3 regions of the Dehalococcoides mccartyi 195 genome follow, and region 2 is predicted to be linked to each of the others. Evidence: riboswitches for the same ligand, from Rfam matches in the RefSeq annotation. Region 2 holds a riboswitch; each other region holds the start of a gene.
The links. A riboswitch is a leader RNA that binds a small molecule or an ion and turns the genes downstream of it on or off. The one in region 2 is predicted to bind cobalamin.
Positions count from the first base shown of each region.

Region 1: another riboswitch for cobalamin. It lies ahead of DET_RS01805 (adenosylcobinamide amidohydrolase); the one in region 2 lies ahead of cobT (nicotinate-nucleotide--dimethylbenzimidazole phosphoribosyltransferase).
Region 3: another riboswitch for cobalamin. It lies ahead of DET_RS00725 (zinc-dependent dehydrogenase); the one in region 2 lies ahead of cobT (nicotinate-nucleotide--dimethylbenzimidazole phosphoribosyltransferase).

Region 1 covers NC_002936.3:294,219-304,240, reverse strand. The annotation lists gene DET_RS01815 (response regulator transcription factor) at 1-560, opposite strand, end outside; gene DET_RS01810 (sensor histidine kinase) at 535-2,139, opposite strand; gene DET_RS01805 (adenosylcobinamide amidohydrolase) at 2,627-3,394, opposite strand; cobalamin riboswitch at 3,507-3,650, opposite strand; gene DET_RS01800 (hypothetical protein) at 3,649-3,945, opposite strand; gene DET_RS01785 (reductive dehalogenase) at 3,988-5,535, opposite strand; gene DET_RS01780 (4Fe-4S binding protein) at 5,648-7,366, opposite strand; gene DET_RS01775 (YkgJ family cysteine cluster protein) at 7,528-8,133, opposite strand; gene DET_RS01770 (hypothetical protein) at 8,201-8,476, opposite strand; gene DET_RS01765 (reductive dehalogenase) at 8,509-9,918, opposite strand.
Region 2 covers NC_002936.3:599,805-609,826, reverse strand. The annotation lists gene DET_RS03485 (sensor histidine kinase) at 1-482, shown strand, start outside; gene trxA (thioredoxin) at 573-896, shown strand; gene cobU (bifunctional adenosylcobinamide kinase/adenosylcobinamide-phosphate guanylyltransferase) at 974-1,540, opposite strand; gene cobC (alpha-ribazole phosphatase) at 1,594-2,196, opposite strand; gene cobS (adenosylcobinamide-GDP ribazoletransferase) at 2,216-2,980, opposite strand; gene cobT (nicotinate-nucleotide--dimethylbenzimidazole phosphoribosyltransferase) at 3,018-4,076, opposite strand; cobalamin riboswitch at 4,232-4,430, opposite strand; gene DET_RS03450 (pyridoxal phosphate-dependent aminotransferase) at 4,446-5,552, opposite strand; gene DET_RS03445 (cobalamin biosynthesis protein) at 5,536-6,462, opposite strand; gene DET_RS03440 (adenosylcobinamide amidohydrolase) at 6,464-7,234, opposite strand; gene DET_RS03435 (ABC transporter ATP-binding protein) at 7,224-8,048, opposite strand; gene DET_RS03425 (FecCD family ABC transporter permease) at 8,060-9,151, opposite strand; gene DET_RS03420 (ABC transporter substrate-binding protein) at 9,203-10,022, opposite strand, start outside.
Region 3 covers NC_002936.3:115,624-125,645, reverse strand. The annotation lists gene DET_RS00735 (PAS domain S-box protein) at 1-506, shown strand, start outside; gene trpD (anthranilate phosphoribosyltransferase) at 637-1,761, opposite strand; gene DET_RS00725 (zinc-dependent dehydrogenase) at 1,782-2,807, opposite strand; cobalamin riboswitch at 2,916-3,108, opposite strand; gene DET_RS00720 (4Fe-4S binding protein) at 3,343-5,142, shown strand; gene DET_RS00715 (2TM domain-containing protein) at 5,277-5,564, shown strand; gene DET_RS00710 (acetyl-CoA carboxylase biotin carboxylase subunit) at 5,561-7,057, opposite strand; gene oadA (sodium-extruding oxaloacetate decarboxylase subunit alpha) at 7,047-8,801, opposite strand; gene DET_RS00700 (DJ-1 family glyoxalase III) at 9,095-9,637, shown strand; gene DET_RS00695 (TetR/AcrR family transcriptional regulator) at 9,856-10,022, shown strand, end outside.

The DNA.
Region 1 (10,022 bases), 310 kb from region 2:
CAACCCGGATATTCATCACCCCAGATGGCCAAGGCAAGGCTTCGGTAGGTAACATAATTCGGCCGCTGATTAGCCAGATAAAGGAAGATGATATTTTCAGTAGGTGAAAGCTTAAGTTCAAGACCTTTAGAATCTATTTTGTTCAGGGCGGGATAGTAGGTCAGGTTACCTATAGCGTATACTTCACCCTCCGAAGGATGTGACCGCTTTAAGACATTTTTTACCCTGGAGATTAGTTCCATTTGGCGGAAAGGTTTGCTGATAAACTCGTCAGCTCCCTTGCTGAGTGCCACTACCACATCCATCTCATCTTTTTTTACAGTCAGCACTAAAACGGGCACCTTGGAAAAACTGCGTATTTCCTGAAGTACTTCTATACCGCTCATATCCGGCAGACCAAGGTCAAGTATAATAAAATCTGGCGCTTCGGTTTCAGCTAGCTCTATGCCCTCTTTGCCAAGCTGGGTTCTAACTATCTGGATATCTGGCCAGGCTACCGAAAGGGTAAGCACTACCAGATCAATTATGGATAAATCATCCTCTATTATCAGGGTCTTCATCCCATTCGCTCCTTATCGGTAGTGTAAAGTAAAAGGTACTGCCATGGCCGTATTCACTGGTAAACCATATCTCACCCCTGTGCAGTTCAATAATCATCTTAGAAAGAGCTAGTCCCAAACCCAACCCACCGTACCTGTCCCGCTTGGTCTTGATACGATAATAAGGAGTAAAAATTCCCTGCTGCTTGTTCTTGGGTATACCAGTACCCTGGTCTTTGACCGAAACTTTGATTTTATCCCCTGATTTCACGGCCTCAATACAAATTTCACTGCCGGTACGGGAAAACTTAAGTGAGTTGCTGAGCAGATTAAGCACCACCTGATAAATCATTTTTTTATCAAATAATGTCAAGGGAATATCCACGCTAACATTCAGTGCTATCCGTTTTTGCATCTTCTGGGCCTGAGGCTGGAGGTAATCTACACAATCCCCGATAACTTTTCTGATACTGGCATACTCAGGGTCTGTTTGCAGCTGGCCTATTTCCCCCTTGGCCAAGTTCATAAGGTCATCAATCTTGTTATTCAGATTAATAGCCCCATTCTGCATGTTTCGTGCATAACCTAATAAAGCACTGTCCGAAAGTTCAGATACCAAATACTCACTAGCGGCAAGCAGCGGAGTAAGAGATGTTTTAAGCTCATGCACCAGTGCCCGCATAAAATAATTGCGCTGGTTTAGCTGATCTTCAACCTCCGCATGGGCCTGAAGTTCCCGCTCATAGGCTTCACGAAGACTTTGTTCCAAGCGCTTGGTTTCCGAAATATCCCGATATACTACTACCGCCACTTCCCGTCCAGATAAATAAACAAAACTGGCATTTATTTCGCAATCCAGCCGCCTGCCATCTTTGGTAATATATACATTCGGGAAACGGAGTACCGCATATTCAGACTCCAACACCAGTTTTGTATTTCCCAGCGCATAATCTTTCATCTCCGAAGCGGTAAGGTCAATCGGGGTCAACTGAAGAAGCTCTTCCCGTGAATAATTAACCATCTGGCAAAACGCCTTGTTTACTTCAATATATTTACCGGGCGGTGTTCCACCTGAAAAATCAATCAAAGTTAACCCGTCATTGCAGTTGTTGAAAAACATTGAATAACGGGTAAACAGTTCGTTTAATTTACGTTCGGTTTTCTCATGGTTTTTTATCTCCTGAACGAGTTTGCTGTTTATTTCGGCCAGCTCTTTGGTACGCTCCGCCACCTGTATCTGAAGCTGTTTACGGAGATTAACCGGGTCAGTCACATCCTGAAGGACTTCATACAGAAAATCCCTGCCATTTATGGTAACCTTGCTTGCAGTTTTTAAAATAGTAATCAGCTTGCTACTGCTGGTCAGCAGCTGCCTTTCAGCATTGTCTATTGATTGCCCCATATCAAGTATCGGGCATTTACCCTCTTCCGCCGGGCAAATGAACTTATGGCAGGAATGGCCTATAATCTCGGATGCCTCTGCCCCGATAAGATTCTGGGCCGCCTGATTTATATTCATGATTTTTCTGGACAAAACATCTATCACTACAATACCTACAGGCAAGGTATCGATCTGAATCGTATCCAAGTTATCAATCATGGCTAGAGTCCCCCACAACAATCCGCTACTTATAGCCATACTAATATTACCATACAAAAAAAACAAGTACAATTGAATAATACGGCTAACATTTGTGTAAGATTTTATAGACAATGGGGTTACATTCTATATTCCGGCAGTTAAAGCCTTGCTGAAGGTAATAAAAGAGTTTATAAGAGTATAAGAATATTAAATAATGAAGAATCGGATATTTTATTTGGTAAACTGGCACGGGATTTACCGTATAATTAACATCAATTTATTTTATAAGATCACCCTCCTGATATTATAAGTTGTCTTAATAGACCTGCCAAGGTATACAACGACTACCTAATCCATACCAGACCGGCTATGACATTAGCTTGATAATTGAGGGCGTTTGAGAATAAATAACTATAAAACGAATTCAAGATATTAATAAGTAATCTGGAATCTATATTAACATTACTAACTATTCGGCTATGAATATTTAATAAATAGCGACTATCTAGTATCCCCGGCAGTTTCTGACGGCCTGTTTGACTGCCTGAGTTGCAGCTTTGGCCATCATCTCCCCCAGTTTGGTATGACCACCCACATAAGTATATTTATCATCCCCGCCTGATACGCTGATTATCTGGTCTGTTCCCGTTCCGGTTGCCTGCCATTCGGGGTGTACCGCACTCCGTATATCCAGTTCCTGTAAAGCTACATTCTTAGCCTCGGTCAGTGTGATATACGACGAAGCAAGCGTGGGTGTCTCCAGAGTAGAGCCGGTAAGCAGGATAATATTTATCGTGCCTATCTTCTCAAACTTGCCATTTCGCTCTATACCGCTTGCGGCATCACAGCCTATCCGCATGGCGTTGGTCTTGACCCCGGCAGTAGCAAAGGCAAGTACCCAAAACTCTTCATAACTTTCTTCCGCCCAGGCTATTTTGTCCTGGTCTACTCCAGTAGATAAAAATGAGACTTTATCCAGGTCTGTGCCGTATCTCTCAAGGACTTCTTCCAGCACTACCGAATAGGCTGTCTGCCAGTCTGATGAGTTGTCGTGCATGAAATCCCAGAGTTCAGGGGGTATGTGGGTGTTTAAGATATATCTGGCCTTACCCAGCCCGGTGCGGGTGGAGAGTATATTCCTTTCCTCCGGCAGTTCTATTACCAAAGTATTGGTGGACGCACCCAGTGCCTTATGATAGACAATGCCTGCTTTTACCCCGTGAAAACTGCCCAGTTCTTTATAACAGGTATCTGTTTTCAGTTCAGATATCACCTTTGTTCCCTCCATATCAGCCTTATTCCCTTTCCCCGTAAAATATGCCCCCTCCGGAATACAGGAGGGGGCTAATTATCTTTAACTCCGCACCTGCTCTTTCCGTAGTCACCGGAAGGGCAGTACCTGAATCCGGGCGCTTTGCTGGCTTGCTCTTTTCCCCGCTCACAGTAGGCGCTACTGCTCCGGATTTTCACCGGCTTTCTTTCCCGTTTCCCCCTTTGAATCCAAGGGGATTTCAGGTAATACTTATATTAACTTTGGGCCTTGATACGTCTGGTAACTAACTGCCAGCTGACCAGCATAAGGATTATCGCCGGTAAACCGGTAACCAGCAGGAACATATAGGCTGCCTGAGAATAAAACTCTTGGAAAGCTGTATAGAAATTCTGAATAGTAAATAGGAATAGTATCAGCCCGGCTATACCTATAATCCATTCATAAAGGCGCAAAGATATCCCTTTCTGGCCAAGTTTATTAATCAGAAATGTAAAACCTACGCCTAAAGCGATACCTATGAGCATCCATATGAGAGTATACAGAGACCACATATTTCTAACTTCCTTTCTAGAAAATAAGGCTATTGCCAGTCTTTATAAATTGGTTTCAATACCTTCAAGCGGCCAGTATTTATCAGGTTCAAACCAGAAGTTGTCCCACATATTCTGGTCTTTGACTATGCCGTAACCAAAGGCATGGTCCATATTGGCAAAAAAGCCGTTGAAGATACCTGTCTGAGAAACTACGCCTTTAACTACTTCGTGGATACTGGACTTGATATCCTTGCTAAATACGCAAGAAGCTACGCAAGCCGCACACCCATGTTTACCAGAAGTCACCCAGAAATTGTGGCAGGCAAAGTCGTTGTTAGGCCAGACCTTTTTACCGGATAGATTAAAGTATTCCGGTATAAGCTTGGTCGGATTGGAATTAGCATCATCAGCGGGAGTAATCTCATAGGTCGGTTCACGGAAAGTCGGTATAGCTGAAGCAGGGCAAGCTTTGGCACATAATCCGCAATCCCTGCAGAAACGATTAGCCCCGAAGTCTATGGGATTAGTAGTGGGTAACGGGAGATCAGTGAAAAACACCTCCACCTTACGAATTAATGGACCACAAGATGGGGTTATTTGCCCTCTCATACGCCCCAACTCACCTATCCCAGATAGTACTCCGAACGGCACGTTATTCCAGGGGCCCCAGCCTGAACCTGCAGTAGTATAGCCAATGGCATGAATAAATCCTCTGAAATGGATATCAAATGCAATTGAACGAGCATAAGATTTGGCAGTGGTAGCATCCGCCCTATAGCTCGGCGCCATCAAAGCCGGATTTCTAGCCTCGCGTATTACAACTACTATTATGTTGTTGCACTTTTCTGGGATAACCATTTTTTTATCTGTTTCGTATGGCTGATCAACATCTTCCCAAACTACTTCTTTGCCATTCTTATCTGCCAGAATCGGTAAAACGCCGCATGTCTTATGTACAAGTTTCTTGGTATATTCATCTGCCTTCAAGTAGCCCACTTCAGCCCCGCCGCACCATCTAGCAGCCATGCGGATTAAAGCTGCATTCTGTTCGGGTGTGCCTTCCCACCGGGGCACTCCCATATTATCAGGTGTGATTATCCCAAAAAGATCGGTAGCCCATACAGGGCTGATAACGCAATGCCCTGACTCAGGATCAAAACCCATTTCAAAACCAGGCGGAGTATCCTGCTGAATACCCTCCACCCCAAAAAAATAATCCATGTTACGCCGGACAGCTGTCCAAGCCGGGTGACGTATAGCAACATCAAACATAGTATTACCTGGATTATTTTCCAAAACCATCTGCTTTGTGTTGTCATAATACATGTGCGCGCGTTTATCTTTTTCAGCCTGGTCTAGATGATCTTCCCAGTTGTTATAATGAGTTTGGCGCTGAATGACATTCCAATCTATTTCCACTGTGGGTTTGGCATATTCCAACTCACGCACATACCAGGGGCGTTTTTCAGTTACTCCACCAATCTGAGAAACTTCGTCCAGATCATGAAACACAGGTGATGCGGCAGTTACCGCACCGACCCCAGCACCGGCCAATCCAACCGCCTTCATAAAATCACGCCGGCTGAGTGTTGAATGAAATTTATCCATAATAGTCTCCTCCTTTACCTTAGTTAAAATCCAAATGGGGTTATCCGGTCTCTCCCGAAAGTCAGTCCCAGTTACACCTCCTCTACTATAGTTTTATTGAAGAGCAGAACTCCTATTGATACTTAGAAACCAATGAGTAATCCTCTATATCCAAATACCAATTGGAGCCCCATTCATCTCTTCTAAAAACAGCCGATACCTTTTCAAGGTTTAATCTCTTTTGGAAGATAGGCCCATCGACAACCAGAGTATGATAATAACCAACTCTCCCATCCTCTGATTTCTCAAATCTGTTTTTCAATTCGGCTAAGACATCCAAATCTAGCTTTTTCCCCAGCCATTCTTTGCCCAGTTTAGAGTCATCCGTTACTATCATCAGAACTTCAAACCCATAATAAATAAGCATCTTAAGAATATCTTCCCGATTGATGTTCCATAGCGGCAAATGAGCCTGTATACCAGTAGAATGGCAAATATTCTTCACCCAACTTTCATGCAGACTGGCCTCTTCATTACCAATGCTTACATCTCCAAAAACGCCACCTTCAATATCTACTTGGTTCTTGAGGTGATTTACAACCCTGCAATAGTCAGAGTCGTACCTGGAAACTTGGACTTGCCTTTTAATCAGGGGTATACCAATTGTATTCCATAAATCCCTCCCTTTACGCCTAACTATAAGGACTATATCCATAAAAGCTCCCACCGGACAAACATAAAAACACCACGCATTATAAATAAAAAATCCACTAGCTACGGATATGCCTAATAATACCCATTGATCAAAAGACCCTTTCATACTGAAAAGTGTACCCCAAGGCTCAAAGACTGTTATAGATACACTCCCTAACAGAATAGTAAAAAATAAGGCAAACCAAAGTATAAAGTACCGAACATTCCTTAAACGTTTATGCCACTTGGCACTGGGTCTTAATCCTACCTGTCCAAGTTTATAGGCAATTTCCTGCACTGCTGAGTAAGGGCACAACCAGTAACAATAAAAGTTTTTGCCGAATATTAAAGCCAGTAACACCACCCCGATTACCAGTATGTACAGAAACAAATTAGTGTTTAGATGGGGGGGTGAACCCATTATCCAGACAGCAAAATTAGTCAGACTTAATGGCCTTGCTAACCAGATACCCAGTACACCAAGCCCGAAAAATAAAGTAACGTAACGAACCCATCGAAATCTAGCTAAAACTGAAAGCATCCTAAATAAAACTACAGTGCATAAGCCCCCAATTAGCAACGCTTCACTTAAGCCAAATTTGATTTTTTCTTCAGGAATCGGATACGGCTTAGCCAGTTGCTCAGCTACCAAAGCCCGCCCAGCGTGCACCCCCAAAGCTACCCCGTTACATGATATTGTAGAACCACTGATTGCATTTATATCTGCCCCCAATACCAATGCGTCATCAAATTTACGCCCTATGTATTGGTCAAAGAAATCCCCTGTTATCAACTGATCCCACCAGGCTTTGTCATCACTATTCTGAGGTATAGAGATTGATTGAATTTCCCCATCCAGTGACCAATTTAAGACAACAGTCAGAAGTCCTCCATAGCCTTGTCCAGTAGTGATAGTGACATATCCGGCAAGCAGATCGTCATTATCTTCCACCGCATATATGTAACCTAAATTTGTGGGATCAACTTTCAGAAGAGAATAATCAGCAATGCCTGTAAATGCATCTGCCAAATAGTTTTCATATAACGCAGATTTATCTTCACCGTGAGATTCTGATAAATGCCCCACTAAACCTGCTATTAGCAAGCTCAAGCCTGCTAATAAAATAAGCACACGCTTCAGATTAAATTTAAATAACATCGTATTTCCTTGCAGAACATAATAGCTGGTCTATACCCGGTTTTATGTCTGAATAAAATCACGGGTATAGACCGCCAGAATCACCAAAAAGGCAACCACTAGTACAAAAATGTAAAAACAGCAGATAGTGAGGCGTTTCCCCCCTCATCCTCTGTTAAATGCTATAAGTTAGATTCTCCTTTAAAAATCAAACTACTTGTATTTAATTTAGCGTTCCTGAAGTATTTAGGATCAAAATCAGGCAAAAAAGCGAATATATCATCTTTCCCCCAACCGCTCATGCCCCAAAGCTTTTTATCCCGGCTTTGGCGGTTATCCCAACACTTTATCAGCTTAGCTTCAGAAGGGCGGACAGGGTGTATCCGGCAGGATTTCTTTTCCTTGTCAAACAATACACAGTAACCTCTGTCATAAGTTCTCCATGGAGGAATTCTGGCACCGGTTATATCTTCTTGCCCCTCCTTAGCCCAACGAAGAAAAAATATTTGACAGTCAGCTGTATCTGCCACCATATATTTATTAACAAAGTCGGATATAGTCATCTCAAGATATCGGGCAGCAGGCGCAATTTCATCCGGTCGGGGGATACAAGGATAACATAGGCAGCAATATCCACATCGCTGGCAGCTTTTAAAATTAAACTTAGCGGCCATAAAGTGATTATCCATTTGTTGCTGGCAATAAGCTTCGTATTCAGCAGTTAACCGTCGATAGTAAGAAATGCTCTCTGGAGACATCGACTGGGAAAACGGCCTAAGCGCGTCCATGTCTGGTCACCTCCTAATAAAACAGGGGCATAGGGTGATTTCTCAACCCTAGCCCCTACTGATTAATTTATCTTGTGCGGTTATGGCTTCTAACTAACTGCAAGGATACCCCAAGCATAATCAAAGCTAATAACCCAAAAACCAAAGCTCCCAGCCAAGCCGAAGTATGCTCATACTCTCTGACCGAAGCGAAATAATGCTGAACCGCTGCAAAAGCTGATGTAAACCCAAGGGCAGCTAGAACCACTTCGTACCAGCGGAATTTAAACTGCTTCTGCATCACCAGCCATCCTATCCAGACAGCTAGAGCAATACCGACAATCAGACCAACCCAATACAACATTAGTATCTCTCCTTTCTAAATATGGATTCTTCTTAGTAACTTGTATCAATACCAAACGGGAAATCTTCTTCCTTCCACCAGTCACGTTGGTCTTTACGCCCGTAATCAAAGTTAAGGTCCATATTACGGAAGAAAGTGTTAAAGACAGTGGTATGACTGGCTGAAATACGGACTAATTCATGGATAAATGACTTGTCATCCCGTATAGTATTAAAAGGACAAGTACCCTGGCAGACAGGACAATGGGGGCACAAATCATAATTGCAATGCCAACCCAAAAATCCGGGATTGCCATAAATCGTATCATCTTCCCAAGTGGGGTCACCGGTTTTTATCGCTCCAAACGGGCAGGCTTCGGCACAGATTTTGCAAGTCTTACAGAATTCACGGCTGCCGAAATCTATTGGTTTGGTAGGTACAATTGGGAAATTTGTTATATGCATCCACATAGCGCGGTTAGTCAAACCATACTTGGGATGAATAACATAAGAAGCCCGGCCAAGTTCACCCAAGCCTGATAAAGCGGCAAAGCCGCCAGTAGGTCCGATACAACCTATACCGGTACCTCCAGCTCCTACCATTGTATAGCCTAAACCCCGGACAAAGTCTTTGATATAGCAGGATAGGAAATGACCCCGCATATAAGCAATGTATGTAGGCGCATTTTCCTTACGCCCGGCCTGATGTCTGGTCATGTTAGGGGGCTGGCGCATACTCCAGGTGAAGACGTATTTGCAGTTATTCGGTATAACTCTCTTGGTCGCAGTTTCGTAGGCTGCGTCAACATCTTCAAATACATACTTCTTACCATCCATCTCGGAATCAAAGACCATCTTCTTGATATCATCATCTAATTCTATGCAACCCACATCTTCTGCCCCAAAAAGTCTGGCTACCGACCGCAGAGTCATTAAATTTTCTTCAGGTGTACCCTGCCACTTGGGGATACCCATTTCTTCAGGGCTTTTTACTCCTTCATACATCGGGGGTAAAAAGCCGTCAATCCGGTCACCCCCGCCTGCATCCGCCACCAATTGGGCTAAGTTGATAATTTTGCCATTAGTTTGAAAACGGCGAGGGAAACGGGTAAAACCAAAGAACTCACTTACTTGGGCCAAGGCTGTATTTCTTAAATCCCCAAAACCATCTGGACCAGGCTCCCAACCCGGAAATTCATTCTTGCAATAATCAATAACAACCTGATTTCTTGTTTCCAGTTCTTCAGCCGTCAATATCCGCTGTACCTGATAAGGCAGGTCTTCAGGTTTCATTAGACCCTGAATTATAGCTTCCTGATGAGCAGTCATAGGATAAGCCCAGAAGTAAGGACGCCTTTGCACAGCAGACCACTCAATGGGAGTGGTAGCATCTTTAATATTTCGTTCCTTAACCCACCATGGTCTTTTGTTTATGGGGCCAGAGGAAGCCAATAATTCATCCATATCATGAAAAACTGGGGAAGCTGCACTAGCTAAGCCAATTCCAGCCCCCGTCAAACCCAAACCATTTAAGAAATCCCGACGGGAAACTGTAGAGTGCTGTTTGC
Region 2 (10,022 bases):
CCTTAAGTGAAGTCCGCCGCTTTGCCCAGGATTTACGGCCTTCGGTACTAGATGATTTGGGGTTGATTCCGGCTTTGGAATGGCTGATACCTGACCTTTCAAAGCACTTCGGCATAAATATTGATATAGATGTAAACGGGGAAATCCGCCGTTTTGCCCCCGAAACCGAACTGGTGTTATTCCGTATAGTCCAGGAGTCATTGCGTAACGTAGGCAAGCACGCTCAGGCAACCAAAGCCTGGGTTTATATAGACTTCGGCAAATACAAAGCCACCCTGACCATAAAAGATAACGGCAGGGGGTTTTTGCTGCCGGAACGGGTAGGAGATTTGGCCGCTCTGGGCAAACTGGGACTGACCGGTATGCAGGAACGGGCACAGCTTATTGGCGGGCGGCTCTCCATCCAGTCCAAACCGGAGGTAGGTACCATGGTAACAGTAGCCGTACCAAATTCCGGCAACCTGGAGGATAATGAGGTTTAAAGCCTGATGCCAGTTTCGGGCCGCCTTGACAGCAAATGAACCTCAAAGTAGTATTAAAAGAGACAGGAATATACACTAAGGAGAAACAAGATGGTAATGGAAATAACCGACCAGAGTTTTGCGGCCGAGGTACTAAAATCAGATAAACCCGTGCTGGTAGATTTTTGGGCACCGTGGTGCGGCCCCTGCCGCATGGTAGCCCCCATAATAGACAAATTATCTACTAAATACGAAGGCAAGTTTAAATTTTGCAAGCTGAATGTAGATGAAAATAAAACTACTGCCGCCCAATACCGGGTTATGTCCATACCTACCCTGCTGTTTTTCAAGAGCGGTCAGGTAGCTGACATGGTGGTAGGTGCAGTACCCGAATCTGCCTTAAGCCAGAAGATTGACCAGTTACTCCAGAAGTAAATTTTTTAATACCCTATAAACAAAAGCCCCCGTCTTTAGCGGGGGTTTTTCATATTCTTTTTACTATAAAATTGCCCCTAGCGGAGCAAAGGCTTAACCTGCATGGGCAGTCCGGCCACCATAAGGTACACATATTCCACATATGCACCCAGCATCTGGTTTGCCCTGCCCAGCAAATCCCGGTAAATTCTGGCCATGGCATTAGGGGGGATAAGCCCCGCACCCACGTCATTGGTCACCACAATAAATGACGCACCCGTCTTTTCCATAGCTTTTATAACATCGTTTATTTCTTTTTTAACCGCCGCATCCAGATAGTCAGCCGCATCACCGGTAAGCTCATCACCATGTTCAAGCATATACCGGCACATTATGTTATTTACCAGCAGGGTAATGCAGTCCAGTATAATCACATCGGCATTTTTCCCGTGAGCGCTTATTTTTTCACCCACCCCCAGACTGGCCTCTATAAGACCCCACTCAGGCGGACGGGCCTGCTGATGCCGCAGGATACGGGTTTTCATTTCATCATCACCGGCTTCGGCTGTTGCCACAAACACAATATTGCCACCTATGGATTTGGCCAGTTCCTCCGCATAACTGCTTTTGCCGCTGCGGGCACCGCCGATAAGTAAATAATTCATTTTAATGACCCTCCGGTATTATAAAAACGCCCTGCCTGAACAAAAGTTAAAAATCAGCCCAGATGGGATTTATCGTTCAGTTTTTCCAGTATAGACCCCTCGGGATAAATATCCAGAACAGTTACCGAGCCAACACCCAGCGTAAACTGCCACCAGTGTTTGTAATCAATGCCCAGAAAATGGCAGATAAGGATACGGAAAACACCCCCGTGCCCCACCAGTAATAAAGTCTCATCCTCCCGGTGCTTGGAGAGCATTTTTACAAATTTAACAACCCGCTGGGCAAAATGTTCCATGCCTTCCCCGTCCGGGAAATGCACGTCAAAACTGCCCTCAGCCCATTTCTGGGCAATATCCGGGTAGCGTTCTAAAACATCATCGTAGGTAAGGCCCTCTACCCGCCCGAAATCTATTTCCTTCAGGTCATTATTTTTATTGACTGAAAGAGGCCGCCCGTAGGCAATGGTTTCAGCAGTTTCCATGCAGCGTTTAAGAGGGCTGGAATAAATGGCATCTATCCTGACCGCAGACAAATATTCCCGCAGGGAGTTAGCCTGAGCATGGCCGGAGTCTGAAAGGCCGATATCACTATGCCCCCAGTAACAGCGGCAGTTATCTGTTTCGGTCTCCCCGTGACGCACCAGTATCAGTTTCATGCTATAAACTCCCTCTATTTCAGCTGAAATACCCGGACAAGGCCACTATAAATATCAGCGCCGCTACCTCGGTAAACTCGTTAATTGAGCCGTAAGTATCCCCGTTTAGTCCGCCAAGCCTGCGTCTGAAGAAAGATGCCAGATACATAATCAGCAGCCAGCTGCCGAACATAGCCAGCAACCCTGCCCAGCCACCCAGTATTACACAGACTGCCAGACAGAAAATGGTAGCAAGCCACAAGCTGGCTTTTGCAGACCCGCCCTTAAGCTCTTTGCCCAAACCCTGTGACCTGACATACGGGTAACAAACCACCGCATAGACCATAGCCCAGCGGCTGATTACAGGAAACAGGATAAGCCCGGTTATGAAACTGCCTGAAGGAAGGCTAACGATAGCGGCAAACTTTGAAAGTAACAGGCAGATTGCCGCAAGTACCCCGATAGCCCCCACCCCCGGCAAATGCATTACCTCCTGGGCGCGTTCAAAGGACTTGTGGCCGGCGGCAATACCGTCAAAGGTATCTGTCAGGCCGTCAAGATGCAAACCGCCGGTAATCACCACCAGGCTTACTGTCAGCAAAGCGGCCGTAAGTACATCCGGTAAAAAAAGGCTGAAAACCCAGCCCAAAACGGCCAGTATCAACCCGACAATTAAACCCACCAGGGGGTAGAAGCCAAGTGAGCGGGCAAAATCCAGATGTGACTTCTCCCCCTGCCAGTCTTCTTTCAGCCAGGGTACAGGTATATTGGTAAGAAAGCGGAAAGCCGCTAAGAATGAACCCATATATATTTCCTCAAACCGGGATTATACCAGAATACACCTAACTTTGCTTTTCGGAAACCCCGGCATCTGCAAAAGAGGCCATCTCGTGCTGGATACGGTTGGATGCTTCGATAATATTCATGGCAAGGGCGGCACCAGTGCCTTCACCCAGCCGCATATCCATTTTCAAAATAGCATCCAGCCCCATGTGTTCAAGCAAAATACGGTGTCCCGGCTCTACCGACTGGTGAGCGGCAAACATAAAGTCCTTTGCCTGCGGGCAGATAGTATACGCAATAAGTGCCGCCGCACCTGAAATAAAGCCGTCTACAACCACCCCCACTCTGTTGGCTGCCGCACCCAGTATTACTCCTGCCAGACCGCCTATTTCATAGCCGCCCACCTTGGACAGCACATCCAGCGCATCTTGGGCATTGGGTTTGTTAAGGGCAATTGCCTTGGCAATGGCATTGCGTTTCAGCTTCATCTGCTCGTCTGACGCACCGGTACCCCGCCCGGTTACCTCTTCAAGTGACCGCCCGGTAATGACAGAGCAGATAGCGGCGGAAGGGGAAGTATTGCCGATACCCATATCACCGGTACCTACCAAATCCAGCCCCTTTTTAACCTCGGCGTTTACAATCTCTATACCTGTTTCAATAGCTTTTACCGCCTGCTCGCGGGTCATAGCCGGACCGTAAACCATGTTATTGGTACCGGGGGCAATATTGCGGTTGATTATATTCGGGTCTTCCGCCATGGGGGTGGCCACCCCCAAAGCAACCACCACATTACGCGCCCCCACCTGTCTGGAAAGGACATTTATGGCGGCACCGCCATGGGCGAAATTTTGCAGCATCTGGGCGGTTACTTCTTTGGGCCAGTTGTGAAACTTTTCATCAATAATACCGTGGTCGCCAGCCATGGTGATAATGGCTTTGCGGGCAGTTTGGGGCTTAGCATTCCCCTGAATGCCTGCAAGCTGAACCGCAATGGCTTCCAGCTTGCCTAAAGAACCCTGTGGTTTAGTCAGGATATCCTGATGGGCCTGAGCCTTGGTCATGGCCTCTTTATCAAGCCCGTGTATCTTTGCCAGTGTTGCATTTAATAGTTCCATATTTTTAAAACTCCTATATTACAAACTTTGGTCATAATATCCATGGTGGTATTTCAGGCTATGCTCAGTTTATCCTCCTCTGGCGCCTGCCCAAATAAAAAAGGGGCTGGCACATCTCAAAATATCTTCAAGATGAGCCGGCCCCTTTACCATCAGGTATCCGGTTTGGTGTTAACACGTCTTCTGGCTTCCGGATTATCCCCCGGTTCCGCCCTTCCCATCAGGGTACTGCCCTGACAGTGGCCGCACAAAAAGTGCTTTAAGAAACCAAAGTCCCCGGTTACAGCGGCGGGACCGCCACGGATTCAAACCGTGTTCCGTTTGCTAATCACCATTAAAAACTATATCAGACAAAACCCTGTCAGTCAATCAGGCTGGATAAATCTCAGACTTACTTTTCAATTCAGCCGCAACCGCAAGCAGGCGTTCACACTCACTTTGGGTGCGGGGAGCAATACGGACATACTGTGGCAAGCCGAATGAAGTGCAGTCCCGCACCATAAGCCCGTGCTTAAGGAGTGCCGAACGGAAATCCGCGGCCTTTTTCACTTTCAGCAGGAAAAAATTGGTCTCGGAGGGCAGCACTCTAAAGCCCAAGCCTGCAAAACCCTGCCTGAGATACTCCTTAGAGGCCTTTATCTTTTTCTCAGATTCCGCCAGATAGCTGGGGTGACACAGGCAAACAAGCCCGGCTTTCTGGGCGGCAGAATTAACATTCCACGGCGGACAGACCTTTTTGAGGTTGGTTATTATCTCCGCCGAAGCCATGCCATAACCAAGCCTCAGCCCGGCCAAAGCGCAATCTTTGGTCATAGAGCGGATAACTATAATATTGCCCGTTTCGAGCAAATCTGTTGATTTCCAGCCGCCTTCAGCAAAGGCTATATAAGCTTCGTCCAGCACCAGCAGGGTATCAGTGCAGACGCTCAGCACTTTTTCAATATCCGCTTTGGAAAGATAAACCCCGGTAGGGTTATTGGGATTGCAGATAAATACCGCTTTGGGCTGGTGTTTTTTAATAATGCGGCAGGTTAAATCCAAATCAAACTTAAAGCCGCTCTCTTCGTCTGCCCACTGCTCAATTATATCCGCACCGGCCACTTCTGCTGCCAGTTCATATTCCCCGAAGGTGGGTTTGAGTATTAAAACCGTATCCCCCACCCCGAAATATGCCCCGGCAACCAGACGGATAATTTCCATAGAGCCGTTGCCCATAATCAGGTTTTCGGGCTTAAGTGAAAGCCTGCCTGCCAGGTATTCTTTTAGTTCGGCAGAATCTGAATCAGGGTAGCGGTCAATAACCAAAGAGCAAAGGGCGTTTTTGAGCTCAACAGGTGCCGGATAGGGATTTGAGCTTACCGAAAAATCCATAACCGCATCCGGGCTGATACCCAGTTTTCTAAGCTCGGCATAGTTCGGCCCGCCGTGGTAACACGGCTTTAATTTTTCTACCTGCGGCTTAGGCGATACGGACAAAATAAATCACTCCCGCGCTTATTAAAACCCAGATAAAGGCCGCACTGTTTATAAGCAGCAGCGAACGGCTGATAGTTTGGGGAACAAGCTCCCTGATATTATCCCCCAGTGAGTAGTGTCCCACTTTTTCCAGACAAACTTCAAGGGCACCGGCCGCAGTCGCCATTGGCCAGCCGGCATTGGGGCTTTGGGTCTTGGCGTGGTCACGCCACATTATCCGCCATGCCCCTGCCGGGCTGTAACGCCCAAATAAGCTGGCAATCAGTATGCACAAGGCAGACAGTCTGGCCGGAATAAAATTAAGCACATCATCAAATCTGGCGGCAAACTTGCCCAGATATTCGTATTTGCCGCGGTAACCCACCATGCTGTCAAAGGTGCTAACTACCCGGTAGGCCATAACACCGGGCACGCCGAATATCAGAAAGAAAAAGAGCGGCGCCACAAACCCGTCTCCGATACTCTCCGCCACAGATTCCACCGCCGCCGCCACCAGTTTGGGCTGAGGCAGTTTGGAGGTATCACGTGAAACCAGTGAGCGGAGCTCAAAACGGGCCTGGGCAATGTCATCTTTTTCTAACAATTGTTTAATCAGCAAAGCGGCCTTACGCAAGCCGGTTACCGTAAAACACATCTTGAGTAAAACGGCCGACACTATTATGTAAACTACACTGTTTACTCCATGCAGCCAGTCCAGCAGAAAATATACCGGTATAAAAAAAAGTGCCATGGCAATAAAAACCATGACTATACCGTAAACAAACTGGTAGACCCTACCGCCCTTAAACCCTGCCCGCTCAAAAAGGGCAATTACCCTGCCCATATAGGCTACCGGATGAAAAGCATTAGGCGGGTCTCCAAAAACCAAATCAATAATGAGCGCCAGCAGGAATATAAAAAGGACTTCCAACCTAATGCCCTTTTCTGCTGGCCATACGCTTGGTCAGGGCTTCTTTTATAGCCAGGGTAACACTCCGCCCCATCAGTTCACCCAGCAAAGTATGCCCGCCCACGTAGGTTGCCTTGTCACCTGTGCCGGAAACTGCCACTATCTGGTCAGTGCCGGTGCCGCTGGCTTTTAGGCCGGGGGTATAAGCACTCATGACACCCAGTTCATCCAAAGCGATAGTCTTCGCCTCAGTAGCGGTTATAAAACAGGAAGCCAGAGCAGACTGCGGCAGGCTTTCACTGGTAAGAATAATAGTATTTATAGTGCCGAAGGGTTTGAACTTGCCGTTACGGTCAATACCCGAAGACTTATCCTGCCCAATGCGTAAGGCATTAGACTCCACCCCGGCGGTAGCCAGAACCACCACCCATAAATCACCCTGTTTTTCTTCATGGAAGGCCAGATGGTCCATGGTAACCCCGGTGGATAAAACCAGCACTTTGGAAAGGGGAATGCCGATAGCACTCAGGGCTTTGGAAAAAACCTGACGGTAATAGCCATTCCAGCTTAATTTATCATTATGCAGACGCGGCCAGATAGCATCCGGCAGATAAATATTGCAGACTGCCTTGACCTTGCGGTAACCCTGCCTGCCGGAAAGTGCCCGCCGTTCTTCGGGAAAAGTAACCACTAAAGCATTGGCGGGAACACCCCAGACCTCATGCTCAATAACCTCGGCCTTTATGCCGTGAAATTCGGCAACTGTCCGGATATTTACCTTCTCAGCGGGCACCCGTGCCTCCCTTTTCGCCGTTTGCACAGCGGGTATTACCTAAACGCGGCAGTACCGCCGGAAGTCCGCTTAGGGGATGAGTATGGACATAACTGCCGGGGCCGTAAACACGGCTGATATTTTCAGTGGTTATTACCTCGGCCGGACTGCCGTCTGCATGAATGCCGTTGTGATCAATAAGTATCAGCCTTTCACAATAGTGGGCAGCCAGATTAAGGTCGTGCAGGGCGGCAATTACGGTAATATTCCGTTCGCGGCACTCTGATTTTATAAGGTCAAGTACCTCTATCTGGCGGCCTATATCCAGATTGGAAGTAGGCTCATCCAGCAAAATAGCCTCGGTTTTCTGGCATAACGAACGGGCAATGACTACACTTTGTATTTCACCACCCGAAAGTTCGCCTATTTGTCTTTCAGCCAGATGCAGTACCCCTGCCCTCTCCATCGCCTCCCAGGCAATGGCAATATCCTTGCGGCTTTCATATTGAAACGTTCCCATATGAGGGTTTCGGCCCATCAGGACAATCTCAAAAGCGGTAAAAGCGCTGGGAAGTACCGGTATCTGAGGCACAACCCCTACCATCTTAGCCAGCTCCAGGCGGGGAATAGTACGCGAATCACGCCCGTTTATGTAAATATGCCCCAGACGCGGCTCTATAACTCTGGCCAAAGATTTTATCAGGGTAGACTTGCCTGAACCATTCAGCCCTACCAAGCCTATCATTTCACCGGGCATGGTTTTAAAGCTGACATTCCTCAAAACATCAACCGCACCATAGGCCAGGGTTATATCCCGGACTTCAAGTTCAAACATTTTTCATATACCTAAAAGAGCATTCGGGTGCGTTTTCTAAGCAAATACAGGAAAAAGGGCGCACCCACCAGTGCCGTAATAGCCCCCACCGGGATTTCATTGGGAGCAACCAACGTACGGGAGGCAATGTCAGCCATTATCATAAATACCGCCCCCACCAGAGCCGAAAGCGGCAGCAGGAAACGGTAATCCGCCCCCCAGATTAGTCTCACGGCGTGGGGAACTATAATACCCACAAAACCGATAATACCCACAAAAGATACCGCTGCGGCTGTTATCAGGGTAGCTGCCGTAAGGAGGAAGATTTTCATCCGCTCCACATCTACCCCCAGTTCCTGAGCCTGCTCTTCACCCAGCTGAATAAGGTTCAGCGAACGGGCAAATAAAAGTATAACTATAGTACCTATGATTACAATAGGTACAACTATTTTTACACTGTCCCAGGCAGCCATAGAAAAACTGCCCATCAGCCAGAACATAACAGAGTGAATCTTGTCGCCGCTGACCGTAATCAAATACGATACAACAGCCGTAAGGAATGAGCCCAGTGCCACACCGGCCAGTATCAAAGTGGTAACCGTAAGGCGGTTTCCCACCCTGGCCAGCATATACACAACACCTACCGCCCCGAACGCCCCCACAAAGGCAAACAGCGGGGTTGCGAAAATACCCAGTATATCAAAACCGATACCTAGTATCAGCCCCAGTACAGCGCCTACCGCCGCCCCTTGGGCCACACCGATAAGATAAGGGTCTGCCAGAGGGTTACAGAAAAGCCCCTGATATGTAGCCCCGGCCACAGCCAAAGCCATACCCACCACTCCGGCCAGCAGGACTCTGGGCAAACGGATATCCCAAATAATAGTCTGGGTATTTACAGTCCAGTCAGGGCTGATATGTATAAAGGGGATTTTTGAAATTATAATGGATATAGTGGTAAAAAACGGCACTTCAACCGAGCCGAATGAAATAGCAAAGATTGCCGCCAGCAGCAGCAATCCAAGCAACCCGAGCATTGCATAAAGCCTGCCCTGCCAGTGAGGGTGCAGACCGCCGGGTACTGCCGGGCAGTTTTCTTTATTCAGACTTGTATTAACACCCATTCTTACCTGCAAAACTGTGGGGCAGGTATATACCTGCCCCAGCCGAATTCTTTATCCGCTGAAAGCCCCGAATATTTCAGGGTGGAGCATCTGGGCCAGCTGCTCCAGAGCATCTACAATCCGCGGGCCGGTACGGCCGATAAGGTCTGTATTGATACTATATATATTGCCGTTTATTCTGGCATCAATAGCCGCCAGACGGGGCTCATCCTGCATAAAAATCAGCGGCGCATCCGCCCCTGAACCCATACCGGTACCCACCACTATCACCTGGGGATTAGCCCCGAGTACTGTTTCCAAACTAATGGTAGGATAAGCTTCTACAGAATCAGCAGTAATACTAACGCTTCCGGCAGCAGTAATCAAGCCGGTTATAAAGGCAGTAGAACCAACACTCATAAGAGGTTCATGCCAGACAATGTATAAAACACGCGGTTTCTGACTGTCAGACAGGTTTTTGACCTTGGCTGTTACCGCATCTATACGGGTTTGCATCCCGTCTACCAGCGAATTGGCTTTTTCAACCTGATTAAGGCATTTGCCAATAAGCTCAATAGATGAGATTACTTCTTCCAGATTATCCGGGCTGATAGCTATCACAGTCAGACCCAGCTGTTCAAGCTGAGGGATAACGGTAGATTCATGAAGATTGGAGGCCAGAATAATATCAGGTCCTATAGCAGTCACCGCTTCAACATCTACGGTTGAAAAACCGCCCACCTTGGGCTTATCTGCGGCGGCCTCAGGGTAGTTGCAGTAAGTAGTCACACCCACCAGTTTATCTTCCAGTCCCATAGCATAAATAGTTTCGGTATTGCTGGGGGAAAGAGAGACTATAGTCTGGGGTTCGGACTGAATAGTTACCGTCCTG
Region 3 (10,022 bases), 480 kb from region 2:
CTACCCGCGAAGCCGGTGATATAAACCTGAGCATTCAGAAGGTGCTTGAACTGCGCAAACATGACCACCGGATAAATAATATCCGCTGCATAACCGAACTGGACCCCGACCTGCCGCGGGTAATGCTGGACGTCTTCCAGATACAGCAGGTTTTAATAAATATTATTATCAACGCAGAGTTCTTCCTGCGCCTTAAGGAACACCCCCAGATAACCATAAAAACCAGCCGCCGCAAAGGTTATGCAGTAATCAGTATTTCAGATAACGGCCCCGGCATCAGCCCTGAAAACATCAAACGTATTTTTGACCCTTTCTTTACCACCAAAGAGGTCGGTAAGGGTACCGGACTGGGGCTTTCCATCTGCCATGGCATTATTGAGGAACACCATGGCAGAATATCAGCGGAAAGCACCCCCGGCAACGGGGCTACTTTCCGTATAGAACTGCCGTTTGCGGATATTAAACCGGCCTCAACCGCTGACAGCATCAGCCCAAGCACCGGTTAATCTTCTAATACGTATTAAACACGTATATTAAGTCATCCCGGGTTAAACCTCTCCCGCAAGCCAAGTGGGCTTGCAAAAACAGCACCGATTCACTCTAAGCCAGCTTTTAAATTTCCCCAAATAAATACCCTTAGCTGACCTTTGTTCCGTCCAGTTCAGCCAGCAGGCTGTCCAGCCGGGCAAGACCGGCTTGGGGGTTGGAATTCTGGGTCTGCACCCACTGCCGGAGCTTGGCAATAGCCGCACCGGAACGGATTATCTCCGCCGCTTTAGCATAACCCTGCTGAAGGCTGTCAGCCTCACCGGCTATATAAAAAACAGGAGCGGCATTCAGACAAACCGCGTTAAAAGCAGCCCCGTTTTCACCGCCAGAAAGAATACGGAGAAGCCGCAGGGTTTCGCGTTGTTTATCACCCGAAGTAAGAATATCCTCCGTCCGGCCGGGTTTTAAACCAAAATCTGCCGGAGACAAGCTGTAGTTAATAATCTGCCCGTCTTCGCCAAGCTCGGCAATGCGGCTTTCGCCCAAAACGGAAAGTTCATCCATTCCCCGGCCGCCGGGGGCAGAGCCGTAGATAACCAGGGCTTTTTTATAACCTATCTCACGCATCACCTCGGCCACCGGCTGCAATAGTTCGGCTGAATATACCCCCCTGACCGCATAACGGGGCAAAGCCGGGTTTGCCAGCGAACCGGCAATATTAAGGGTAGTCCCGAAACGTATCTGGGAAAGGATACGGAAAAGAGCCTGGGGGTGAACTTTGGCGCTCATGCCGTTAAAAATGCCTATACCCGCCGTTTCAATACTCCGCCTGACGGTCTCCACGTCTGTTTCCACGTCAACACCCAGTGATTCCAGCATATCAATAGTCCCTAAGCTGCCGGAAAGGGCTCTGGCACCGTGTTTTGCCAGTACCACCCCGCCCGCCGCCGCCACAATGGAAGCAGCCGTGCTGATGTTAAAGGTCTTCAGGCTGTCCATGCCCGTACCGCAGTTATCCACCAAAGGTTTATTTACCAAAGGCTTAACCCTTACCGTATCCTGCTCATATATAGCTTCCCAGACACCGGCTATCTCCGGTGCTGTTTCACCCTTGGCGGTTAGGGCGGCCATAAAGGCACCCTGCTGGAGGTCAGGCTGTTCATTCCGCATTATCTGGCAGAAACAGTCTTTTACTTCTTCACGGTTAAGATTTTCCTTTGAAATAAGGCGGCTTATGACAGCCCCGAAATTTTTTACCCTGTTTTCGTCCACTTTTGTTTCCCTCTTTTTTATTAAAATTTGATAATGGTTTTAAGGCCTTTTAGCTTTTCCACCCCCAGAAAAGCCTCCTCTATATCTGAAATACCCGTTACCCGGCTGATAAGCCTTTTTACAGGTATAATCCCATCCGTTATCAGGCTAAGCGCCCGGGTATTATCCGCTGGAGTAGAGCCGTAAGAGCCGCTCAAGGCCAGCTCCCGGTAATGGATAGTGTTGGCGTCCAGGCTGAATTCAGAACGGTCTTTAGGCAGACCGGAAAAGAAATTTATCCGCCCGCCGGGGCTCAAAACAGAGGGCAGCTCTCCCACTTCTACCCCCGAACTGGCAATCAAAATCACATCTACCCCCGCCCCCCCGGTCTGCTCAAAAACCCCCTGCCTGAGGCTGGTCTTTGCCAAATCTATCACCCCGTCAGGGCAGGCCAGTTCCGCCCCACACACCCTGTCAGGCAGGACTTCGGCCATAAGCACCTTTTCCGCCCCGTTATGCCGGGCGAGCATGGCCTGTAAAAGACCTAAAGGCCCAGCCCCCAGCACCAGCACCCGGTCTCCGTCCCCCACCCGGCTAACAGACTGGCTGTGGATACAGCTGGCAAGCGGCTCAGCCAGAGAGGCTTCTTCGTCTGAAACATTCTCAGGTATTATGTTAAGCCCGCCAGGCAGGCTTTCAGGGGGAAGTGCCATATATTCGGCCAAGCCCCCGTCATAATTAAAACCGATTATTTTCACCTGCCCGCACAAATTCTCCCTGCCCTGCAGGCAAAGCGGGCAGACCCCGCAGGCAATACCCGGATAAACCTGCACCCTGTCACCCGCCTTGAAATCAGGGTGTTCAGAGCAGGCTACCACAGCGGCTATTTCATGCCCCAGTATCCGGGGATACTTAAGGTCACGGTGTCCCCGCCGGAACATCTTTACGTCTGTGCCGCAGATTGCACAGCAGGCTACCTCCAAGAGCACACCACCCTTGGGGCAGGACGGAGTGTCCACCTCCGCCAGGCTAAGTTTAGCCGGTTCTTCCAGCAAGACCGCTTTCATATTTCCCCCCATAATAAAAAAATCCCCAAACCACCAAGGTTTGAGGATTAAAAAAAATAAAACCCCAAACCTTTCGGCTCAGGGATTTACCATTTCCCACGGCCATTTTCCGCGAAACTCTATACCGGCAGATATTCTGGCTTACGGCTCAACCTACTCACCGGGCCTTCCCGCTTCATTTTAATGAAACAGTGGCGTATTCCAGTTTTCGTCCCCGTATACAGCGGCGGGACCGCACCTGATTCTAACAGGCTTCCCTTTTAAGCTTTTGTTACAAAGCACCGGCAGACCATATTCAATTAGACTTGATTTTAATTAGTTATTTCTGTTTTGTCAATACTTATTTTAGCCGCATTTTGCCCAAAAAACAGCTGCTTCAAAAGCCGGGTGGATAAAGAATTAAATGGGTGGTAGAATAGAGCAGTTTGGCTCACAGGTGAGCTTGCAGATTGACAATGTACTATATGTTGCAAGTATAATATCAGGAACTAGGTCTTTTAAATATCGGCTTAAATATTTTGTAGAAGAGACATATATGGCCAAAACAAAAGCACCTGCAGACAAAATGGAACCGGCTGAAGAAATCAAACAGGACGGCAAGGTAGTTTCTACCAAGCGCACCGCCGGCAGTGAGTTTTTCTGGACACAGAGCCGCTGCACCGGATGTAACCGCTGTGCCAGCATCTGCCCGGTAGATGCTATCAAACTGGACAGGGATAAGACACCCACCAAACGGGTCGGCACCGCTCCCTGCACCCGCGCCTGCCCCGCCGGATTGGATATCCCCCGCTATGTCCGCTTTGTAGCTGAGGGCAACGCCCCGGCTGCCACTGCTGTTATGAGAGAAAAGATACCCTTCCCTTCAGTGTGCGGTTATGTCTGTTTCCACCCCTGTGAACTGGAGTGCCAGCGCCAGAAATTTGACGAGCCTATTGCCATTCGGGCTTTAAAGAGATATGCCGCTGAAAATGACGACGGCAGTTGGAAAAATAACCTTAAAATTGCCCCTTCCACCGGCAAAAAGGTAGCTATTATCGGTTCCGGCCCAGCCGGGCTTACCTCAGCCTACTTTTTGACCCTGCTGGGGCACGAAGCAACTATATTTGAATCTATGGAATACGCCGGCGGCAAGATGTTTTACAGTATACCCGAGCATCAGCTGCCCAAAGATATACTCAATAAAGAAATTAAGGCCATCACCGACCTGGGCGTAACCATCCATACCTCCTGCCAGGTGCAGTCCGTACAGACCCTGTTAAAACAGGGCTACGATTCGGTTCTGCTTTCCACCGGCGTACTCGGTCTGGACGAAGGGCTGCTCCTTCCCTGTGATGAAACCGTTGAATCAGACCTGATGCAGGGCAGTGATTTCCTTAAGAATATAAAATCCTCCACCAAAGAAAGCCTGGGTGACAAAGTAGTAATAATAGGCGGCGGCAGCGAAGCTTACAACAGTGCCTTTGCCGCTAAGAGCCTGGGGGTCTCAGAGGTGCATCTGGTTTGCAGCCGCCACGCCGGCAGCAAGGAAGCCTCCCCGGAGGAAGTAGACCGGGCTATAGATGCAGGTGTGACTGTTCATCCCTCACTGGATTTTGCAAAGCTGGTCAGGCTGGACGGCAAAATTGAGGGAGTAGAACTTTTCCGTATCCGCTCTTACGGATATGACAAAGAAAATAAACTCCATTATGAGATAATAAATGATACCCGCCGCTTTATAGCGGCAGATACAGTTATCACTACGGTTACTCCCAATGAAAAACCGGGGGCGGATTATCTTTCCGTAGTCCAGCCCGGCGTATTTGCCGCCGGTGACGGCATCAGCGGTGCCCGCTCGGTCATTGAGGCTATGGCCGCCGGACGTTCGGTAGCCGGTCTGATTGACAAATATCTGGGGGGCGAAGGCAATCTGGATGAGACTCTGGCCCCGCCTGAAAAAAATATCAAACCCCTTAACGAACCTAAGGGTCAAAACCGCTCTCAGGTAGAGCTTAGTCTGGTAAAACAGGCCGGTGGCGACAAAGTGGAGATTGAAAAAACTCTGTCTCCCGAAGCTGCCAAGAAGGAAGCCCAGAGATGTCTGCGGTGTGATATTGTTCATCAGGTACATGACTATAGTCTGGATACCTCCAGCTGCACCTACTGCGGACGGTGCGTAGACGCCTGCTACTGGGATGCCATTACCAGCGGTTATGGTTATGAAGCCGCCGCCAAGAAACGCAAGGCAGAGATAACCGCTCTGGAGGAAAAGAACGGCGTTTACAACTACGCTATCCGGATTCTGCCTGTTGCCATAGGCCTTATGATAATAGCTGCCGCTGTGGCTAAACTTTTCTAATAGCAGATAATTCATAGCATTTGCAGACTGCCGGCTTTAAAACCCGGCAGTTTTTTTGTGCCCGGATTTAGCTCTAAAGGCTTGATAACCCCAGTGAAATAAAGCATAATTCTGGGTGAAGGAAGGCAGATAACATGAAACAGCTGACTGATGACGAAATCTACCGTATTGCCCAGAAAAGGGTCAAGGAAAAGAAGGATTTTTACAATCACCTGTCGGTTTATATAGTGATAAACCTGATGCTTATAGGTATCTGGGCATTTACCGGCAGTTCATACCCCTGGTTTATTTTCCCCCTGGGGGGCTGGGGTATCGGGCTGATTTTTCACTTCCTGAGTGTTTTCGGCTTCATGCGTGACGAAAGTGACTGGGAAAACAAGGAAATCCAGAAAGAGATTGGGCGTTTAAAGAAAAACCTTTAAACGCCGGTTATCTCATCTTCATCAATTTCAGCCGGAAGCTGGGTCAGAGCGGCAACCGCCGCAATAGCGGCAATCCTCCGGGTATCGTCAAATATTTCGGACAGCTTCTCTTCCAGCGGCTGTTCTTCACTCATGATACGCTTCATCTCATCAAGCAGGGTGGTTTCTTTTTCAATGAAATGGGTATGCAAATTCCCGGCCACAAAATTGGGATTAACCAGAACCGCCTTGTGGAAGGGGATATTGGTCTTCACCCCTACTATAATGTATTCGTAAAGGGCGCGCCGCATACGGGCTATGGCTTCTTCGCGGGTACGTCCCCAGACAATCAGCTTGGATATCATGGGGTCATACAGGTAAGGTATGTTATAGCGGGTATGAACGCCGCTGTCCACCCGCACCCCGATACCGCCGGGTGAACGGTAACCCTTTAGTTTGGCCGCCGAGGGGGCAAACTCATTCAAGGGGTCTTCGGCGTTTATGCGGCACTCTATAGCCCAACCCCGCATCTGGACGTCTTCCTGTTTGAAAGAAAGCTCATCTCCGGAGGCTACCATTATCTGTTCTTTGACTATATCTATGCCGGTAACCATTTCGGTAACAGGGTGTTCCACCTGCACCCGGGTATTGGCCTCAAGGAAGTAAAACTGGCCGTTTGAAAAGATAAATTCAATAGTACCGGCACCCTCATAGTTAACCCACTTGCCGGCCTTGATAGCCACTTCGCCCATTTTCTTGCGGAGTTCGGGGGTGATGACCGGTGAAGGGGCTTCTTCAATAAGTTTCTGATAACGCCGCTGGATAGAACATTCCCTCTCACCCAGATAAACCACATTCCCCTGTGAATCACCCATTATCTGTATCTCTATATGGCGGGGATTGGATATGTATTTTTCAATATAGACTTCGGCCAGACCAAAGGTATTTCCGGCTACTTTCTGGGAGGATTCTATGGCATCTTTAAGCTCGTCCGGGCCGTTTGCCACCCGCATACCGATACCGCCGCCGCCGCCGCTGGGTTTGATAATAACCGGGTAACCGATAGCCGCGGCCGCTTCGGTGGCCTGCTCAATACCGGAAACACAGCCCTCGGTACCGGGCAGTACCGGCACACCCGCTTTTTTCATTTCACGTCTGGCGGCAATCTTGTTGCCCATCAGCTCTATAACCCGGCTGCTGGGGCCTATAAACTTGATGCCGGCCTTTTCCAGAGCCAGTGCAAAACCGGGGTTTTCAGATAAAAAACCGTATCCGGGGTGAACCCCGTCTACCCCCGCTTTTTTGGCAGCCGAGACTATCTTTTTTATATTCAGATAGCTCTCAGACAGCTGGGAAGGGCCAATATGATAAGCTTCGTCTGCATACTTTACAAAAAGAGCGCCTTTGTCAGCATCGGAATAAACGGCAACAGTCTTTATGCCCAGCTCACGGCAGGCGCGCATAATACGTATGGCTATCTCACCCCTGTTGGCAACCAGTATTTTATTTAGCATCTGGCTCAATCACCATAATTACGTCTTTGCTGCCCACCACTTCGCCCTCATAAGCATATATCTCTGAAACTACCCCGCTGACAGCGGCGGTAACATCGTTTTCCATCTTCATAGCCTCAATGGTGGCCACCACTTCACCTTCGCTAACCTTGTCCCCTTCCTTCACCTTCAGGGAAAGGAGCATACCCTGCATGGGGGAGACAACTGCCCCGGGGTGTGAGGCCGTAGGCTTGGCAGCTTTGGGGGCTTCGCCAACCGCACCGGCCTTAGCGGAAACCTTGACCGTAAAGACTTCTCCGTCTACCTCAACGCTGTATTCAGCCGAACCATTAAAGACCGGAGCGGATTTAGCTTCGGTTTTGGCTTCAACTTTGGCTGCTTCAGGGGTGGACGGCAAAAGGCACTCTTCCTTGCACTCACCCTTGAGGAACTTGGCCGCTACCTCAGGGTACATGGCATAAGTCAAAAGGTCTTCTTCGGTTTTGAGTATACCCAGCTTTTCACCTTCGGCCTTCATCTTGGGCAGTTCCGGCTCAAGCAAAGCCCCCGGCCTGACACTAATGGGTTTTTCATCACCGATAATAGCTTTGCGTATTTCTTCATTTACCGCACCGGGTATTTTGCCGTAATACCCCAGCAGGTAATTTTTAGTTTCTTTGGTAACCTGTTTGTAGCGGGCACCGCTCAGCACATTTAAAATAGCCTGCGTGCCTACAATCTGGCTTGACGGGGTAACCAGCGGGGGGTAGCCCAAATCCGCCCTTACTTTGGGTACTTCGGCCAGTACCTGCGGCAGTTTGTCAAAGGCATTCTGCTGGCGAAGCTGGCTGACCAGATTTGAAATCATACCGCCGGGTATCTGGTGGAGAAGCACCCCGATACTCGGCTGGGTGGCTTCGCAGGTATAAAGGCAGCGGTAAGTAGAGCTTATTTTATTAAACTCCTCACCTATTTCGCTCATCAGTTCCAGATTAAGCCCGGTATCCAGTTTCGTACCCTGAAAAGCGGCCACGAAACTTTCGGTAGTGGGCTGGGACGTACCCCAGGCAAAGGCGGAGAAGGCGGTGTCTATTATATCCACCCCGGCCTCGGCCGCGGCATAATAAGCCAGAGGTGCCATGCCGCTGGTGCAGTGGGAGTGGAGGTCTACCGGCAGTTTGACCTTGGCTTTTATAGATTTTACCAGCTGGGCGGCAGCGGTGGGGGTAATAAGCCCGGCCATGTCTTTAATACAGATAGAATCACAGCCCATCTTTTCCAGTTCCACTGCCATCTCGGCCAGATTTTCTACGGTGTGAATGGGGCTGGTGGTATAGCAGATAGTACCCTGAACGTGAGCCTTAAGTTCTTTGGCCGCCTGAACGGAAACTTCCATATTGCGGGTATCATTCAGGGCATCAAAAACCCGGAAAATATCTATGCCGTTTTTAACGGACAAACGGACAAACTCACGCACTACATCATCTGCATAGTGACAGTATCCCACCAGATTCTGCCCGCGGAGAAGCATCTGGAGGGGGGTATTGGGAGCTTTCTGGCGTATAAGGCGCAGGCGTTCCCAAGGGTCTTCGTTCAGGAAGCGGATGCAGGAGTCAAAGGTAGCGCCGCCCCAGACCTCCAGTGAATAAAAGCCGACCTTATCCAGCTTGGCGGCAATATCAATCATGTCACGGGTACGCATCCGGGTAGCTATCAGTGACTGGTGCGCATCCCGCAGAGTGGTATCTGTTATCTTTATACCCATATTATTAACCTACCGTCTATATTAGTAATCCGGTTGCTATTAGCTCAGAAAGGACATCTGAAAATACTGAGGCAAAAAAGCTGGAAGTGAAGTTAATTCTATCTTAGCCCCATTGGACTGTCAAGAAACGGCAAGCATTAGCCGTTCATTAACAAGGCTTGAAAGGCTATGCTTTTATAGCTGAAACGGCAGATTTCACTTCGGCGTGTTTCTGGAATATAATGTTAACCCTCCAAAGGTATTACTCGACCGCGTGCGGGCATAACTATTTTTATTCGTTTTCGGAGGAAAATATGAGCCGTTTTGCCGTTTTGTTAGCCGAAGGTTTTGAAGAAATAGAGTTTTGCACCATTACGGATATCCTCCGGCGGGCAGACCTTGAGGTAAAAATAGTGGGGCTTAAAAACGGTCTTACCGGCGGCTCAAGGGGAATCCGCATCATGCCGGATTTGGGTATAGATGAGCTGAAAAGCAGCGACTACGAAGTGCTGGTTCTGCCCGGCGGCAATCCCGGCTTTATAAATATGGGCAAAGACCAGCGGGTGCTTGAGCTTATCCGCAGCGCCCACGCCGAAGGCAAATATCTGGCAGCTATCTGCGCCGGGCCGGCCGTCCTTTCCCGGGCCGGGGTAATAAACGGCAAAGAAGTTGCCATATATCCGGGGGTTAAGCACCTGCTAAAAGGCTGTACTGCCTGTGACCTGCGGGTAAAGGTGGAAGGCAAACTTATTACCGGGCGAAGCCCCCAGGCCGCCATGGATTTTGCCCTGACCCTTATGGATATGTTTGCCAAACCCCAGGCCGCTAAGGTGGTACGTGACGAAATGCTGGTTTAGATACCGCACCATCTGAAATAAAACGGGGGGCTAAAAGCCCCCTTTTGTATTTAAACCACTTGACTATTCCCTATGGCAGCACCTGTTCGCAAAAAATATTTCCCGGAAGATATTGACTTAATTGTAGTAAAGTTATAGCATTACTACAGTATTATATTCCAAAGGGGGAGCAAATTCCCTTGACCAGAACCAAATAGAGCACTGCCAGCCGTGACAAAATAATCTCGGCCGCCACCCACCTTTTTTTGAACTCACATGATGCCGGCAAAGTAAGTATGGAAGATATTGCCCGCAAGGCCAGAGTTTCCCCCACTACCATTTACAACAATTTCGGGGGCAGAAAAGCTTTGGTACAGGGGGTAGTAAAAAAAATAATAGATGACAA